Regions from separate parts of the Acidovorax bellezanensis genome, predicted to be linked through region 2. Evidence: predicted binding sites of a transcription regulator. Region 2 holds the regulator's gene; each other region holds the start of a gene.

Region 1 (5,450 bases), on a different contig from region 2:
GATCGACCTGGGCCAGGTGAAAGAGGCTGAACAAGCCATCGATTTCCCGGCGCTGATCAAGGTACTCAAGGCCCACCACACGCTGCCAGTGGCCGTGCGTGGCGGCAGCCCCGAACAGACCCGGGATGCGCTGGCGGCGGGCCTGTCCGCGGTGCCCGACGCGCAGACGGCACGCCCGGCGCCACCGGAAATCCACGAAGTCATTCGCGAAGTCGAAGTGGTGCGCGAAGTGCCGGCGCCTCTGGCCGATGCCATGGTGATCGACAAGCCGCTGCGTTCGGGCCAGCAGGTCTATGCCCGGGGAACCGATCTGGTGGTTCTGGCCGTGGTCAGCTATGGTGCGGAAGTGATCGCGGATGGCAACGTGCATGTCTATGCGCCGCTGCGCGGGCGGGCGATTGCGGGTGCGCGGGGCAATACCTCGGCCCGCATCTTCAGCACCTGCATGGAGCCGCAGCTGTTGTCCATCGCCGGTATCTACCGCACCACCGAGACGGCGTTGCCGCCCGACGTGGTCGGCAAGCCGGCCCAGGTACGGCTGGAAGGCGAGAAAATCATCGTCGAGCCCTTGTGATGCGTGATCGCTCTCAGAGCCGCGTCTCTATGCAATTCAGCTTTGTTTTTTAAGGAACAGTGCAAACATGGCCAAAATCGTCGTCGTGACCTCCGGCAAAGGTGGAGTGGGCAAGACCACCACCAGCGCCAGCTTCGCATCCGGCCTCGCCCTGCGCGGCTACAAGACCGCAGTCATCGACTTCGACGTCGGTCTGCGCAATCTCGATCTGATCATGGGGTGCGAGCGCCGGGTGGTGTATGACCTGATCAATGTGATCCAGGGCGAAGCCAACCTCAACCAGGCCTTGATCAAGGACAAGCAGTGCGACAACCTGTTCGTGCTGGCTGCCTCGCAGACCCGCGACAAGGAAGCCCTGACCCAGGACGGCGTCGAGAAGATCCTCAAGGACCTGGGCGAGATGGGCTTTGACTTCATCATCTGCGACTCGCCCGCGGGCATCGAAAGCGGTGCGCTGATGGCCATGCACTTTGCCGACGAAGCGCTGGTAGTGACCAATCCCGAAGTCTCGTCGGTGCGCGATTCCGACCGCATCCTGGGCATGCTCAGCTCCAAGACCCAGCGCGCGATCGCCGGTGGCGAAGGCATCAAGGAACACCTGCTGATCACCCGCTACAACCCGAGCCGGGTCGAGGACGGACAGATGCTGTCGCTGGAAGACATCCAGGACATCCTGCGCATTCCGCTGATCGGCGTGATCCCCGAATCGGAAACGGTGCTGCAGGCGTCCAACCAGGGCATTCCGGCCGTGCACATGGCGAACACCGATGTGTCCGAAGCCTACAAGGATGTGATCGATCGTTTTCTGGGAGAAGAAAAGCCTATGCGCTTCATCGAGGCGCAAAAACCGGGCTTTTTCAAACGCATCTTTGGAGGGAGGTAAGACATGTCGATGCTGTCTTTTCTGTTGGGCGAAAAAAAGAAATCCGCGTCTGTCGCCAAGGAACGCCTGCAAATCATCCTGGCGCATGAGCGCGTCGGCGGCGGCCGCAGCCAGCACGACTACCTGCCCGAGCTGCAGCGCGAACTGATGGCCGTGATCTCCAAGTACGTGACCATCCACCCGAACGACATCAAGGTCCACCTCGAGCGCCAGGACAATCTGGAAGTGCTGGAAGTGAAGATCGAGCTACCGGAAGCCACGCGCTGACCCATGCAAAAGCGGCCCCTTGAGGGCCGCTTTTTTTCACTCTGGAGCTCGACCCTCGGCGTTCAGAACGAACGCCCGCAACGGGCCCGCGTGGGCGTCATTTCATCCGGCCCGCGTGGTAGATCAACGGTGCAGCGTCGTTCTGATGGCTGCAATGCTCCACTTCGCCGACAAAGATCACGTGGTCGCCTTCCTGGTAGCGGCTGCGGTTGAAGCATTCAAATGCCGCCACGGCGCCATCGAGCAAGGGCACGCCGGTCTGGCCGGGCTGGTGCAGCACGCCGGCCCAGCGGTCTATGCCTTTGGACGCGAACTGTTCGGCCAGGGACTTCTGCTCGGCGCCGAGCACGTGCACGGCGTAGTGCGTGCAGGCCATGAAGACCGACAGCGAGGCCGCGCTGTTGGCCATGCTCCACAGCACCAGCGGCGGATGCAGCGACACCGAATTGAAGGAACTCACCGTGACGCCCACGGGCTGGTTCTGTGCGTTCAGCGCCGTGACGATGGTCACGCCGGTGGCGAACTGACCAAGCGCCTGACGGAAATCATGCGAAGAAAATTGGGGCGGCTGGGCCACGGCAGAGCGGGGTAGGGGCGAATTCACAGGCACGGGGCGCAGGGCCATCACGGAAGGGATCTGCCTATTATGGTCCGAGCCCATTGTGCCGGCTGCGCTTGCCGGTATTCCTGTCGCCCCCGCATGGGGGCCGTCCGCCTAGGCCTGGGCCTGGCGCGCGAGCATGGTCGCGATGTTGCCCTTGGGGCAGCGCTGGAGCTCGGACAGCAGGCCATGGCCGGGCTGGGCAATGCCCCAGCGGCGCTGCAGGTCCTGCTGCATGCGCGCGAGCAGGGAGGCTGCCATTTCGGCGTCGGCCAGGGCCCGGTGGGCGCGTCCGGCGCGGGGCAGGCCCAGATGGTCGACGATGCTGCCCAGCTTGTGGCTGGAGGCTTCAGGGTATAGCCGCCGCGACAGCAGTACGGTGCAGGCAAACGGCTGGGGCGCGGGCAGGCCGGCGTGGCCCAGTTCGGCCTCCCAGAACTTGCGGTCGAAGGCCGCGTTGTGCGCCACCATCGGCGCCGCGCCGACAAAGCGGGCCGCTTCGCCCATCACTTCCTCGGCCGCCGGGGCCTCGGCCACCATGGCATTGCTGATGCCGGTGAGCTGGGTGATGAAGGAGGGAATCCACACGCCGGTGCGCATCAGGCTCTGGAAACGGTCCACGATCTGGCCGGATTCCAGCAGCACGATGGCCACTTCGGTGGCGCGCGCACCCTGGCCGGGCGAGATGCCCGTGGTTTCAAAGTCGATGACGGCGATGGGAGAAGACATGCGCCATTCTCCCATGGCCCCCGGGCTCAGCGCACCAGCAGCACGGGGGTGGAGCAGTGGGCCAGCACCTGGGTGCTGACCGAGCCCATGACCAGATTGCCCAAGGCGCTGTGGCCGTGGGTGCCCATGATCAGCAGATCGAAATTGCCATCCGTGGCCAGCTTGGCGATGGTCTCGCCCGCGGGGCCGACCTTGCTCACGCGTGCGGCCTGGACATTGTGCTTGGCGAGGAAGTCGCAGACCGGGGTCAATACCTTGTCGCCTTCTTCGGCGTAGTACTGGTCGACTATTTCCTTGCCCAGTGCGCTGCGCGCGCGCGGTGGCAGGGCGCTTTGCACATTCGCGGCGGTGTACTCATGGGTGCCGGCCAGCAATTCGACATGCGAGGCCAGGTAATCCAGCATTTTTTGGGTATAGACGCTACCGTCGACAGCAAGCAATATTTTCATGAAGTCCTCCGAATGTTTCAGTGACCAGACTAATGCCAGCAGCGCTTGCCGGCCTTGATGTAAATCATGCTTCCAGCGGCGTTCACTGGCAACCCACTGGGGCCAGGGCGACCAGCGGTTGGTTCATCATAAGTCGATGCATGCGCTGGGCTGGAAGTATTCCTGCTCGCCCTTGCGTGCATAGCCCAGCGGGTTGGCGACGACACGGCATTGCCAGGGCTTGCCGTCCGCGGACTCGCCGCGCACGGTGTAGTCGCTGGGCGAATGCAGATGGCCGTGCAGCCACAGCTGGGCCTGTCCCAGCCAGTCGTCGAGCGCATTGCAAAAACCTGCCGTGCCCGGCACCATTCCGTAGCGTGGATCGGCGCTGCGCAGACTGGGCGCGAAGTGGGTCACGGCGACCGTGGGGCCGTCGAAGGGCTCAGCCAGCGCCGCCTGCAGCCATTGCTGGCACAGCAGCGCCTGTTCGCGCATGGGCTCGGCCAGAAACGCTTCGCCGTGGCGCGTGCCGCCGGTCTTGCGCAGGTAGAAGTTCGCGGCGCGAAACGCCTTGTCGCGCAGGCGCAGCAGCGCGCCCAGATTGCCGACCTGCACTTTGCTGTCCTGCAGGGCGATGGCATCGAAGTCGGTCCACAGCGTGGTGCCGACAAAGCGCACGCCGTCCAGCACGGCCGTCTCGCGCTCCAGCCAGATCATCCCCAGGCGGTCGCAGGTGGCGCGCAGGCGTGCATGGGCGGCATCGAAGTCCTGCATGTCGTATTCATGGTTGCCGGGCACGAAGATCACCGGGCAGGGCCAGCCGGCGTACTGCGGCAGCGGCGAAAACCGGGCCAGGCCGAAGTCCTCGTCGGCCAGCATCCCTCCCTCCTGGTAGGAGCCGATATCGCCGGCCAGCACCAGTACATCGGCACCGGCCGCGGGTTCAGGCTGGAAATGGGGGTGGACTTCGAGGTGGAGGTCGGAAAGCAGCTGGATCTTCATGGCGCGGAGGGGAAAGTGTTTTGGGCGGCGCGGAACAGCGCCTGCAGCAGCCAGTCGCCGGCACTCGCTTGCGGGCCGCGGTGGCGCCACAGGGCGTCGACATGCACGGGCGGCACGTGGAAGGGCAGCTCGCGCAGGGCCAGCGAAGAGGCCATGCCGGTCACGGGCACGAAGTGGCGCGGCAGGATGGTCAGCAGGTTGGACCCGACCACCACCCGGCCCGCGGTGAAGAACTGGTTCACCGTGAGCACCACCTGGCGCTTGCGGCCCAGCGAGGCCAGGGCCTCGTCGATGAAGCCGAACGAGCGCCCGGAAAAGCTCACCAGCATATGGTGTGCCTGGCAGTAGTTGTCCAGCGTGAGCGGTACATGGGCCAGGGGATGGCCTTCACGCATCACGCAGATGTAAGCGCTTGCATACAGCCTGCGGCTTTCGAAACCTACGACGTCGCCTGATTGCTCGCGCGCCGTCAGGTCGGCCAGCACGGCGGGGAAGTAGCCTACCGCGATGTCGGCTTCACCGTCCTCGAGCAGCTGGCGGGGGTCGCGCGTGGTCAGCGGCAGCACGCGCACGGAAATCCCGGGCGCTTCGCGCTCGATGATTTCGTACAGCGGAGGGATCAGGGTCGAGGCCGTGGCATCGGCCATGGCCAGCACGAAGGTCGTGGTGGCACTGGCCGGGTCGAACGCGTTGGGCGCCAGGGTTTGCTGCAGCTGCGCGAGCGCGTCGCGCACCGCAGGCCATAGCGCCAGGGCGCGCGGCGTGGGCTGCACGCCCTGACCATGGCGCACCAGCAGTTCATCGCCCAGGGCCTCGCGCAGGCGCCGCATGGCATTGCTCACGGCCGGCTGGGTAATGGCCAGCTTGTGCGCGGCCCGCGTCAGGCTGCGCTCGGCCATGACTTCGTCGAAGACCCGCAGCAGATTCAGGTCGAGCTGGTGGAAACCGTGGGGGGTCATGGTCCTT
Region 2 (5,450 bases):
GCGGCTTGAAGCGCTCGGGCAGATGGGCATAGGCGTACAAGGCAATGCGGTCGGGCCGCAATTCGCACACCTGCGCCAGCGTGCGCTCGAACGATTCGGGCGTCTGGCATGGCAGGCCGTAAATCAGGTCCACGTTGACGGAGTCAAAGTCCAGCTCGCGCGCGGCCTGCACCAGCGCGAACACCTGCTCGGCGGGCTGCTCGCGGTGCACGGCCTTCTGCACCTGGGGATCGAAATCCTGCACGCCAAAGCTCAGGCGGTTGAAACCCAGCTGCGCCAGAAAGGCCAGGCGCTCGGGCGTCACCGTGCGCGGATCGACTTCGATCGAATACTCGCCGCCGGGCTGCAGCGTGAAATGGCTGCGCAGCAGGTCCATGAGTTCGGCCAGGCCCTCGTCGCTCAGGAAAGTGGGCGTGCCGCCGCCCAGGTGCAGCTGGCTCACCGTCTGACCCGGACCGCAATGCCGGGTGTGCAGCGCGACTTCGCGCGCCAGGTATTGCAGATAGGTCTGGGCGCGTTCGGCGTGACGGGTGACGATCTTGTTGCAGGCGCAGTAGTAGCACAGCGATTCGCAGAACGGGATGTGCACATACAGCGACAGCGGCCGCGCCAGGCCCACCGCGCCATTGCGGCGCTGTTTGAGCGCCAGTGTGTAATCATCCGGACCAAAGGCTTCCACAAACCGGTCTGCCGTCGGGTAGGAGGTATAGCGGGGGCCAGGCACGTCAAAACGCTGCAGCAACGCAGGGGTGAGCTCGGGGGGGGCTGCGGTCATGGTGTTTCCTTGGCTTTTCCCGACTGTGCCGCATCCCAATGCCTGCGTCCTTGATGTCGATCAAGACTTGCTCACCCACATGCTGCGACAATTTGATATATGTCAGCCATGACCTCGGGCCTGTGCGCTGTCGGCAGCCCATGCGACCGCCCCTTCCGTGTTATCCACCGCCAGCTTCGAGGTCCAGTCCCATGAATTTACAAACCATCAAAGCCTCCTGCTCCAACTGCAACCTGCGCGAACTGTGCCTGCCCATAGGCCTGAGCGACGAGCAAATGCAGCGCATCGACGACATCGTCGCCGTGCGCCGCAAGATCAAGCGGGGCGGCATGCTGTTTCACAACGGCGAGGCGTTTTCCTCGCTGTATGCGATTCGCACCGGCTTCTTCAAGACCAGCGTGGCCACCGAGGACGGACGTGACCAAGTGACGGGCTTTCAGATGGCGGGCGAAATCATCGGCCTGGACGGCATCGTCAACGACCACCACACCTGCGACGCGGTGGCGCTCGAGGATGCCGAAGTCTGTGTCATGCCTTTTGATCGCCTGGAAGATCTGTCGCGCGAAATCACGGTGCTGCAAAACCATGTGCACAAGGTCATGAGCCGTGAAATCGTGCGTGAGCATGGCGTGATGCTGCTGCTGGGCAGCATGCGGGCCGAGGAGCGTCTGGCGGCGTTTGTGCTCAATCTGGTGCAGCGCCTGCACACGCGGGGGTTTTCCCAGTCGGAGCTGGTACTGCGCATGACGCGCGAGGAAATCGGCAGCTACCTGGGCCTCAAGCTGGAGACCGTGAGCCGCACTTTCTCCAAGTTCGTCGACGACGGCATCGTCGAAGTCAAGCAGCGCCACATCCGCATTCTCGACACCGACGCGCTCAAGCGCATCGTGAACCATCAACGCGAGTGTGACTAAGCCCCTCCCCCGCTGATAAACCCCTTGCGCCCCGCTTTGACAAGCTCAGGGAGAACGGGCCAAGGGATACAGTCAGTTGTTCAGTCGAGCGCGGGAGCGCGGTGCCCGCCATTGACTTCCGCCGGCCCCATGCCCAGCAGGCAGGTCAAGCCGCTGGCAGCGCTGGTGACCAGCCAGAAGGCAAAGAAAGACAGGGTATAGAACGCCTGCCGGCCCCAGTTCAGGGTCTCGCCCCGCCACTGGATTTCGCTCGGATCGACCAGCCCGAACACCAGCATTTCCATCGCACAGGCGGCCAGAAAGGCCGGCCAGAGAATCCACATCAAGCGTTTTGCCAACATCAGGAACTCCTTGTGCCGCAGCAACGCTTTCATTCTGCAAGCAATCGAAGTCCCTGGCGCTGCGGAAAACCCGCGCATGGCCCGCTCAACGGTCGGTGGGCGCGTGCTCCGCGGGCGTTGCCGCATGGTTGCGGCCGGTGACGGCCGGTGCCAGGCTCAGATCGGGCTTGCCGGTCAGCGTCTGGTTGATTTCAATACCGTGGCGGTAGTAATCCGGGTCGATCACCGGGTCGGGGTTGGCCGCGGCGATCCAGAACGTGGCCAGACCAGCCACGACCACCACGGCCGGGCCGCCGACCACCATCCAGACAAAACCGAATTTCCACCAGGGACGGGGATCGTGTGCGGGTGCGTTGGAGGGAGTTTTCGACATGGGGTACTTTCAGATTTGCGTTTCAGGGGCTGCGCCTGAAACTGGCGCGCCCCAGCCAGGGGGCGCCGAGCAAGGGCCGCCCCGCAGCGAGGGCGCCGTCCCCCTCCACCGAAGGATGAGAGGGGGAAGCCGCGTCAGCGGCTCAGGGGGTGCCCTGCTTATGCGACAGGCTCCACACATAGGAGGCCAGCACACCGATCTGCTCGGGTGTCAGCTTGTCCTTTTGCGCCGGCATGTGGTTTTGCTTGCCGTTGTTGACGATGTCAATGATCGCCGCTTCACCCCAGCCGTGCAACCAGACGTCATCGGTCAGGTTGGGCGCGCCCAGGGCCTGGTTGCCCTTGCCGTCCATGCCGTGGCAGGCAGCGCAGGCCGTGAACTTGGACTTGCCCAGCGAAGCGCGCAGCGAATCCGAGGGACTGCCCGACAGGCTCAGCACGTAGTGGGCCAGGTTGCGCACGTCATCGGGCGTTCCCACGGCAGCCGCCATAGGCGGCATGACGCCGACACGGCCTTCGGTGATGGTTTCCTGGATCTTCTCGGGCGTGCCGCCATGCAGCCAGTCGCCGTCCGTCAGATTCGGAAAGCTCTTGCCGCCGCGTGCGTCCGAGCCGTGGCATTGCGCGCAGTTGTTCATGAACAAACGCTCGCCAATGGCCATGGCCTGGGGGTCTTGCGCACGCTCTTCCGGCGTCATCGCCGCAAAACGCGCATACAGGGGCGCGATCTGCGCCTTGGCCTTGGCCTGCTCGGCCTCATAGGCACCGACCTGCGTCCAGCCCAGCTTGCCCGTGAACGAGCCCAGACCAGGATAGGCCGCCAGATAGGCGACGCCGAAGATCACGGTGATGATGAACAGCCACATCCACCAGCGCGGCATGGGGTTGTTCAACTCCCGCAGGTCGCCGTCCCAGACGTGGCCCGTGGTGTTGTCTGGTGCGGAGACGACTTTCTTGCGGGCCACCACGAACAGCAGCACGGCACAGAAAATGATGCCCCCCAGAGTGATCAGGGTCACATACACCGACCAGAAATTGTTTACGAAGTCGCTCATGAAATATTCTCGTTATGGTGAGAAGACGTTCAGTCTTGCTCAAACGGCAGCCGCGCTGCCTCGTCGAAGCGGGCCTGGTTGCGGCTGGAGTAAGCCCACCACCAGATGCCCACAAAACACGCCAGCGATGCCAGCGTGGCCACGATGCGCAGAGTAGTGACGTCCATGGAGCAGTCCTCTCACTTGAGCGCGGTGCCAAGCACCTGCAGATAGGCAATCACGGCTTCCATTTCCGTCTTGCCCTTGACCTCATCCGTCGACGCCTTGATCTCTTCGTCGGAGTAAGGCACGCCGACCTTGCGCAGCGCCGTCATGTGCGAAGCGATGGAGGCGTGGTCGGCCGGGGTCTTTTCCAGCCACGAGTAGGCGGGCATGTTGGACTCGGGCACGACGTCGCGGGGGTTGTTCAAGTGGATGCGATGCCATTCATCGCTGTACTTGCCACCCACGCGGTGCAGGTCGGGACCCGTGCGCTTGGAACCCCATTGGAAGGGATGGTCGTAGACGAACTCGCCAGCCACCGAGTAGTGGCCGTAGCGCAGCGTCTCGGCGTGGAAGGGGCGGATCATCTGCGAGTGGCAGTTGTAGCAGCCTTCGCGCTGGTAGATGTCGCGACCCACCAGTTGCACCGATGTGTAGGGCTTGACGCCCACCACGGCTTCGGTGGTCGACTTCTGGAAGAACAGCGGCACGATTTCCGCCAGGCCGCCGATGGCAACCACCAGCAGCGTCAGGGCGATCAGCCAGAAATTGCTGGTTTCCACCTTCTCATGGGAGAAGCCGCTTGCTTTTTTGTTTTGATCAGACATGTGAGGCTCCTTGAACTCAGGCGTGCGCCGGGTTCACTGCGGGAATGGCGACCTTGACGGCACGGCCCGAAATGACAGTCATCCAGGTATTCCACGCCATGACCAACATGCCGCCCAGGTACAGCAGACCGCCGACCACGCGGATCACGTAGAACGGATAGGTGGCCTTGACGCTTTCGACGAAGGTGTAGGTCAGCGTACCGTCGGGGTTGACCGCGCGCCACATCAGGCCCTGCATCACGCCGGCAATCCACATCGCGGCGATGTACAGCACGATGCCGATGGTGGCCATCCAGAAGTGCAGCTCGATGGCGGGCACGGAGTGCATCTTTTCCTTGCCGAACAGGCGCGGGATCAGATAGTAGAGCGAGCCCATGGTGATCAGACCCACCCAGCCGAGGGCGCCGGAGTGCACGTGACCAATCGTCCAGTCGGTGTAATGCGACAGCGCATTCACGGTCTTGATGGCCATCATCGGGCCTTCGAACGTCGACATGCCGTAGAACGACAGGGCCACGATCAGGAAGCGCAGGATGGGGTCGTCACGCAGCTTGTGCCATGCGCCCGACAGCGTCATCACGCCGTTGATCATGCCGCCCCAGCTGGGAGCCAGCAGGATGATGGAGAACACCATGCCCACGGACTGCGTCCAGTCGGGCAGTGCCGTGTAGTGCAGGTGGTGCGGGCCGGCCCACATGTAGGTGAAGATCAGCGCCCAGAAGTGGACGATGGACAGGCGGTAGCTGTAGACCGGGCGACCGGCCTGCTTGGGGATGAAGTAGTACATCATGCCCAGGAAGCCGGCGGTGAGCAGGAAGCCCACGGCATTGTGGCCGTACCACCACTGGATCATCGCGTCCTGCACGCCGGCATAGGCCGAGTAGCTCTTCATCCAGCTCGCGGGAATGGCGATGTTGTTGAAGATGTGCAGCAGCGCAATGGCAATGATGTAGGCACCGAAGAACCAGTTGGCCACGTAGATGTGCTTGACCTTGCGGATGCCGATGGTGCCGAAGAACACGATGGCATAGCTGACCCAGGTCACCAGGATCAGCAAGTCGATGGGCCACTCGAGCTCAGCGTATTCCTTGCTCTGGGTGTAACCCAGGGGCAGGCTGATCACGGCGCCGATGATGACCAGCTGCCAGCACCAGAAAGTGAGGCTGGCCAGCTTGGGCATGAAC
Region 3 (5,450 bases), on a different contig from region 2:
GCGGGGGGGATGGCAACCATGTTCCATGGCAGGAGTGCGCAGAACGGCTAGACTTTTGCGCATGCAGCACACCGATCTTCCCCTCATTCCTTCTGAAAATGCGGGCACCTGCCTGCATTGCCGCAGTGCCGGCGCGGGCGCCTGGCAGGCGCGACGGGCGTTCCTGCGCCTGGGGACGGCGGCCGTGCTGGCCACCGGCGGGGCCTCGGCGCTGGCCCAGGTCAACGTGGGCGGCGGTTCGCGCCTGCGCCAGCTGGTGCCGGCGCAGACGCTGGAAGAGGCGGCCGCCGAGCAATACCAGCAATTGCTGGCCAAGGCCAAGGCCCAGGGCGCGCTGGCCCAGCCCGGCAATCCACAGCTCAGGCGCCTGCACGCCATTGCCCAGCGGCTGATTCCGCACGCCGCCCAGTGGAACGAGCGCGCGCGCTCCTGGCGCTGGGAAGTCAATCTGATCGGCAGCAAGGAAATCAATGCTTTCTGCATGCCCGGCGGCAAGATCGCTTTCTACACCGGCATCCTCGACCAGCTGCAGCTCACGGACGATGAAGCCGCCATGATCATGGGCCACGAAATGGCCCATGCGCTGCGCGAACATTCGCGCGAGCAGCTCGCCAAGAGCCAGGCCACCAACCTGGGCCTGTCGCTGGGCGCGCAATTGCTGGGCCTGGGCGATCTGGGCAATATGGCCGTGAAGATGGGCGCGCAGCTGCTGACGCTGCAGTTCAGCCGCTCCGACGAAAGCGATGCCGACCTGGTGGGCCTGGAACTGGCCGCACGCGCGGGCTACAACCCCCAGGCCGCCGTGAGCCTGTGGCAGAAGATGGGCCGCGCCACCGGCGGCGGCGGCCAGGGCCTGGCCTTCCTATCGACCCATCCCAGCGGCCCGGAGCGGATCCGCGAGCTGGAACGCAACGTGCCCAAGGTCGAGGGCTTGTACCGGCAGGCTGGAGGGCGATAAGCGCCTCTTTGCCCCGTTCATCCTGAGCTTGTCGAAGGAGGGTCTGTTCAGGTCCCGCCCACGTAGGGGTTGCTCAGGCGCTCGCGCCCCAGCGTGCTTTCCGGCCCGTGGCCGGGAATGAACACCGTGCTGCCGCCCATGGGCCACAGGCGCTCGGTGATGCTGGCGATCAGCTGTTCGTGATTGCCCTGGGGGAAGTCGGTGCGGCCAATGCTGCCGGCAAAGATCACGTCACCGACAAACACCCGCCCGATCTGCGGCGCGTGGAACACCACATGGCCGGGCGTGTGGCCCGGGCAGTGGCGCACCTGCAGCGTTTCCTGGCCGATCTGCACCGTGTCGCCGTCGTGCAGCCAGCGCGTGGGCGTGAAGGTCTGCGCGGGCGGAAAGCCGAACATGGCGCTTTGCTGCGGCAGGCCGTCGATCCAGAACTGGTCGCCTTCGTGCGGGCCGATGATGGGCAGGTCCAGCTGCTGCGCCAGCTCGCCCGTGCCGCCGGCATGGTCGATGTGCGCATGGGTCAGCCAGATGGCCTTCAGCGTCAGGCCCAGGCGCTCGATGGCGGCCAGGATGCGCGGCAGATCGCCACCGGGATCGATCACGGCGGCATCGCGGCTTTCGTCGCACCAGACCAGCGAGCAGTTCTGCTGGAAGGCGGTGACGGGGATGGTGAGGTATTCAAGCATGGGGCAGCGAGAGAGGAAGCGAGGAATAAAGTGCCAGAGTGTGCTTCATTCCTGGACACGGCTTACAGCGTGTTCTTGTGAATCTTGCCGTCTTTCATGATCAGGTGCAAATTCCGCTCGGGATCGGCCAGGAAGTCGAGGTTGGCCGCGGGGTTGCCGTCGGCGATCAGCAGGTCGGCCCAGGCGCCGGGAACAATACGCCCCAGCACGCCGGGATAGGGGCTGCGCTCGCCCGACAGCGCCAGCAGTTCCCCATTGGTGCCCGTGGCCTGGCCCAGCAGCGTCAGCGGGTCGTAAAAGCGCGTCAGCTTCGCCAACTGCCGGCCCTGGGTGGCGGTGTTGCGGGGATTGAACAGGATGTCCGTGCCCCAGCCGGTCTTGATGCCGTATTTCTGCGCCAGGGCGTAGGCTTTTTCTGTGCCTTCGGCCACTCTTTTCTGGTTGGCGCGTTGCCCGGGATCGGCGTAGACATTGCTGTCCTCATCCTGCAGGAACGGCTGCAGGCTCCACCACACGCCTTCGTCGCGCATCATGCGCACGCTGGCCTCGTCGGCCAGTTGTCCGTGCTCTATGCATTTCACGCCGGCACGGATGGCCCGCTGTATGCCCTTGGGCGTGTAGACATGCGTCATGACGTAGGTGTTCCAGTCGCTGGCCGCCTCCACGCCGGCCCGCAGCTCGCGCTCGGTGAATTGCGTGCTGTCCAGCGGGTCATACAGCGAAGCCACGCCGCCGCCGGCGAGCATCTTGACCTGCGAGGCGCCGAGCATCAGCTGCTCGCGCACGCGGCGCAGCACTTCGGCCTCGCCATCGGCAATCATCGCCACGCCCAGGCTTTCGGTCAGGCTCAGCGGCCCGTTGGGCGCGCGGGGGATGTCGCTGCGCAGGCGGAAGTCGCCATGGCCCGAAGTCTGTGAAATCATGGCCCCGCTGGGGAAGATGCGGGGTCCGGGGACCAGCCCTTCGTCGATCGCGCGTTTGAGCGCAAAGGCCGGGCCGCCGGCGTCGCGCACCGAAGTGAAGCCGCGCATCAGGGTGCGCTGTGCCTCCTGTGCCGCCACCAGGTAGAGGTAGCCCAGGTCGGCGGAGACGGCGGAAAGCTGCGAGATCGCCGCCAGCATGGTGTGCCAGTGCGTGTCGATCAGGCCGGGCAGGGCCAGCTTGCCCTGGCAGTCGATGACCTGAGCGCCTTCCACCGTGGCTTGCGCGGGCAGCAGGTCGGCAATGCGCTTGCCTTGGACCAGGACTTGCACGCCTTCGCGCACGGCCTTGCCCGAACCGTCAAACAGCCGAAGATTGCGCAGTAGCAGGGGGCGCTGGGCATCGGGCGCGGACGGTGCCGCCACCGCGGGCAGGGCAAACGGGGTCAGCATGGCCGTCACGCCCCCCAGGAAGCGGCGGCGCGTGAGGTCGTCCATCACCCGCTGGTGCAGGCGCTGGCACATGGCGCTGCTGCAGGCACAGGCCTTGGCGCGTATGGGCCCCAGGCGCCATGGAAAGGAATTGGACGAAGAAGCCATGAAGACATCCTGGTTGGCAGAGCGTGACGGGCACAGGGCCGACGCCGCGACGTGCGGCGGCCGCGGGGCTTCTGAGGGGTTTATTCCAGGCCGCTGATCTTCCAGCTGCCGTCGGCCTGCTGGCAGAACCACAGCTTCCACTGGTGCGCCGTGCGGCTCTGGCTGACCTGGGCAGACAGCAGGCGGCACTGTCCGGCGGACTGGGTTTCGACCTTGGCGCCGGGATTGAGCAGCACCTTGACCGGGAACTTGCCTGGCCGCGCGGTGCTGCTCCATTCGGCCACCGTGCCCGCCGGGCCTTCGTTCAGGGTCTGGCCCACAAAGGACTTGAAGCTGGGCACATCCTGTGCCGGGATGTGGAGCAGTGCCGACTGGTTCAGCCGCGCCAGGGGCAGGGCGTGGACAGCGAACGGCAGCAGCAGGGCAGTGCAGGCTGCGAGGCGAAGAAGGGCTTTTTGCATGGTAAACACAGTGTTACATGAAAGCCGATTTTTCGTAAATCGCACTAAGGGCGTGCGCTTTGTTGTCTTCAGTGGCGCCCATGAAAAAGCCTCCGCTGCTTTCGCAGGGGAGGCTTTGGGTGCAACTGGGGGGCTATGCCCCCCAGCGCGGCTACGCGCAGCGAGCCAGCGTGGGGGCCATGTTTTGCCGCCGGGCCGCCCCAAGGCAAAACGCGCCCCCTTGGGGGGCAGCGAACCAGCGTGGGGGCTATGTTACGCGCCCAGCTTCAGCGCACCCTTCATGATGCCGGCGTGGCCGGGGAAGGAGCAGAAGAAGCTGTAGTCGGTGCCGGCGGCGATCTTGGCGACAGGAATCTCGATGGTGGTGCTTTCGCCGCCGCCGATGACCTTGGTGTGGGCGATCACGCGGGCATCGTCCTTCTTCACGAAGTCAGAGGCCGCGCCGGCCTTCATGCCGTCGGCATTGACGGCCGTCATGTCGGCAGCCGTGGTCACGACCAGGTTGTGGCCCATGGCGGTCTTGGGCATCTTGCCCACATGTTTCAAGGTCACGCTGAAGCTCTTGCAGGCCTTGGGTACGGTGATGCTCTTGGTGTTGAACTGCATCATGTCGTTGGCTTCGACCGTGGTGGCGCAGTCGGCGGCAAAAGCCGGAGCTGCAGCGGTGGCGCAAAAAGCCAAGGTAGCGAGAAGTTTCTTCATGATCCCAATCCTTTTAGAAAGTCGATGTCCAGGCGCCGCACCGCTGCGTGGATCGCAGTCCAAGGCACGAACCTAGTACAAACCCTAGTGTAGACACAAGTGAAGTGTCGGACCCACTCTGCCAGAAAAAAGCATGGCGCAAGTGGCGTCTCTCGCTGGCCGCCCCCATCGCGCCGGCCGGAGCCACTTCTTTCGGCGCCATGCTCCAGCCAAGCTTGACAGAGTCAGTAACGAAATAGAACTTTAGTTACAGTGGCGCAAGGCCGTGTTGATGCATGTCATCAAGCAACACCTCTGCGCTTTCCTGGCACCGTGCCACGGCGACGTGGGATCGCGGCTTTCCGGTGTACCGCCCATCCAGAAAACGGAGATTCCATGCGTCATGTTTTCCTGCCAGTCTTGCTGGCCGCGGCCTTGTTGAGTGCCTGCAATGGCGATGACAATTCGCCAGCGCCGGTCCCGGTGCCACCGGTGGAACCCGCCCCCAAGCCCCACTTCAGCGCCCAGATTTCATTTGGCGACAGCTTGTCGGATGTCGGGACCTATGCGGTCGGCGCGCTCAAGGCCCTGGGCGGCGGAAAGTTCACCATCAATGGCGACAACACGCGGCTCAATCCCGCATTCACCGGCCTGACCTGGATCGAAGTCATGGCGGCCCGGCTGGGCCTGCCTGCGCCCTGCGCGGCGCAGACCGGCCTGGACGGTAATGCCGCCCAGGGCTTTTCGGTGCGGGTGCAAAACCACGCCGGCTGCTTTGGCTACGGCCAGGGCGGCTCCCGCGTCACCCATCCGGTCGGACCGAACAACAAGCTGACCGGCAGCGCGCTGGGCGCCTTGACCGTGCCGGTGAAGACGCAGATTGCCAACCACCTGGCGCAGTCGGGTGGAAAGTTCAAGCCAGACGATCTGGTCCTGGTGATGGCGGGCGGCAATGACATGCTGTTCCAGCTGGGTGCGCTGCAGGCCGGGGCCACGGCGGCGGGTCAGGCCGCGGGTGCCAGGCAATATTTCGACAGTCTGGTCCCCTTGCTGGCGTCCGGGGCCATCGCCCCGAGCACCGCGGCGGTGGCGATCTTCTCGGCGGTGAGCGCCGAGCTCGCCAGGCCGGGGAGCTCGCAAGCGA

The links. Region 2 encodes FNR, which switches genes on or off when oxygen is low (the NO sensors DNR and NnrR bind a similar motif). Its sites were predicted from a motif close to TTGATNNNNATCAA; they were not measured.
Region 1: a site for FNR is predicted at 3,558-3,571, ahead of N0K08_RS12370 (universal stress protein). Genes of this name have one in related genera too.
Region 3: a site for FNR is predicted at 4,596-4,609, ahead of azu (azurin). Genes of this name have one in related genera too.

The regions. Positions count from the first base shown of each region.
Region 1 is NZ_JAODYH010000005.1:188,472-193,921, reverse strand. Features, by position in the region: gene minC (septum site-determining protein MinC) at 1-574, shown strand, start outside; gene minD (septum site-determining protein MinD) at 642-1,457, shown strand; gene minE (cell division topological specificity factor MinE) at 1,461-1,724, shown strand; gene N0K08_RS12380 (flavin reductase family protein) at 1,822-2,328, opposite strand; gene N0K08_RS12375 (3'-5' exonuclease) at 2,440-3,054, opposite strand; gene N0K08_RS12370 (universal stress protein) at 3,081-3,503, opposite strand; gene N0K08_RS12365 (metallophosphoesterase) at 3,630-4,484, opposite strand; gene N0K08_RS12360 (LysR family transcriptional regulator) at 4,481-5,443, opposite strand.
Region 2 is NZ_JAODYH010000006.1:13,460-18,909, reverse strand. Features, by position in the region: gene hemN (oxygen-independent coproporphyrinogen III oxidase) at 1-775, opposite strand, end outside; gene fnr (fumarate/nitrate reduction transcriptional regulator Fnr) at 967-1,689, shown strand; gene N0K08_RS13525 (hypothetical protein) at 1,770-2,030, opposite strand; gene N0K08_RS13520 (FixH family protein) at 2,116-2,403, opposite strand; gene ccoP (cytochrome-c oxidase, cbb3-type subunit III) at 2,546-3,457, opposite strand; gene N0K08_RS13510 (cbb3-type cytochrome oxidase subunit 3) at 3,487-3,624, opposite strand; gene ccoO (cytochrome-c oxidase, cbb3-type subunit II) at 3,637-4,266, opposite strand; gene ccoN (cytochrome-c oxidase, cbb3-type subunit I) at 4,283-5,450, opposite strand, start outside.
Region 3 is NZ_JAODYH010000005.1:49,682-55,131, reverse strand. Features, by position in the region: gene N0K08_RS11775 (M48 family metallopeptidase) at 62-958, shown strand; gene N0K08_RS11770 (MBL fold metallo-hydrolase) at 1,006-1,644, opposite strand; gene N0K08_RS11765 (metal-dependent hydrolase family protein) at 1,707-3,164, opposite strand; gene N0K08_RS11760 (hypothetical protein) at 3,245-3,625, opposite strand; gene azu (azurin) at 3,878-4,327, opposite strand; gene N0K08_RS11750 (SGNH/GDSL hydrolase family protein) at 4,703-5,450, shown strand, end outside.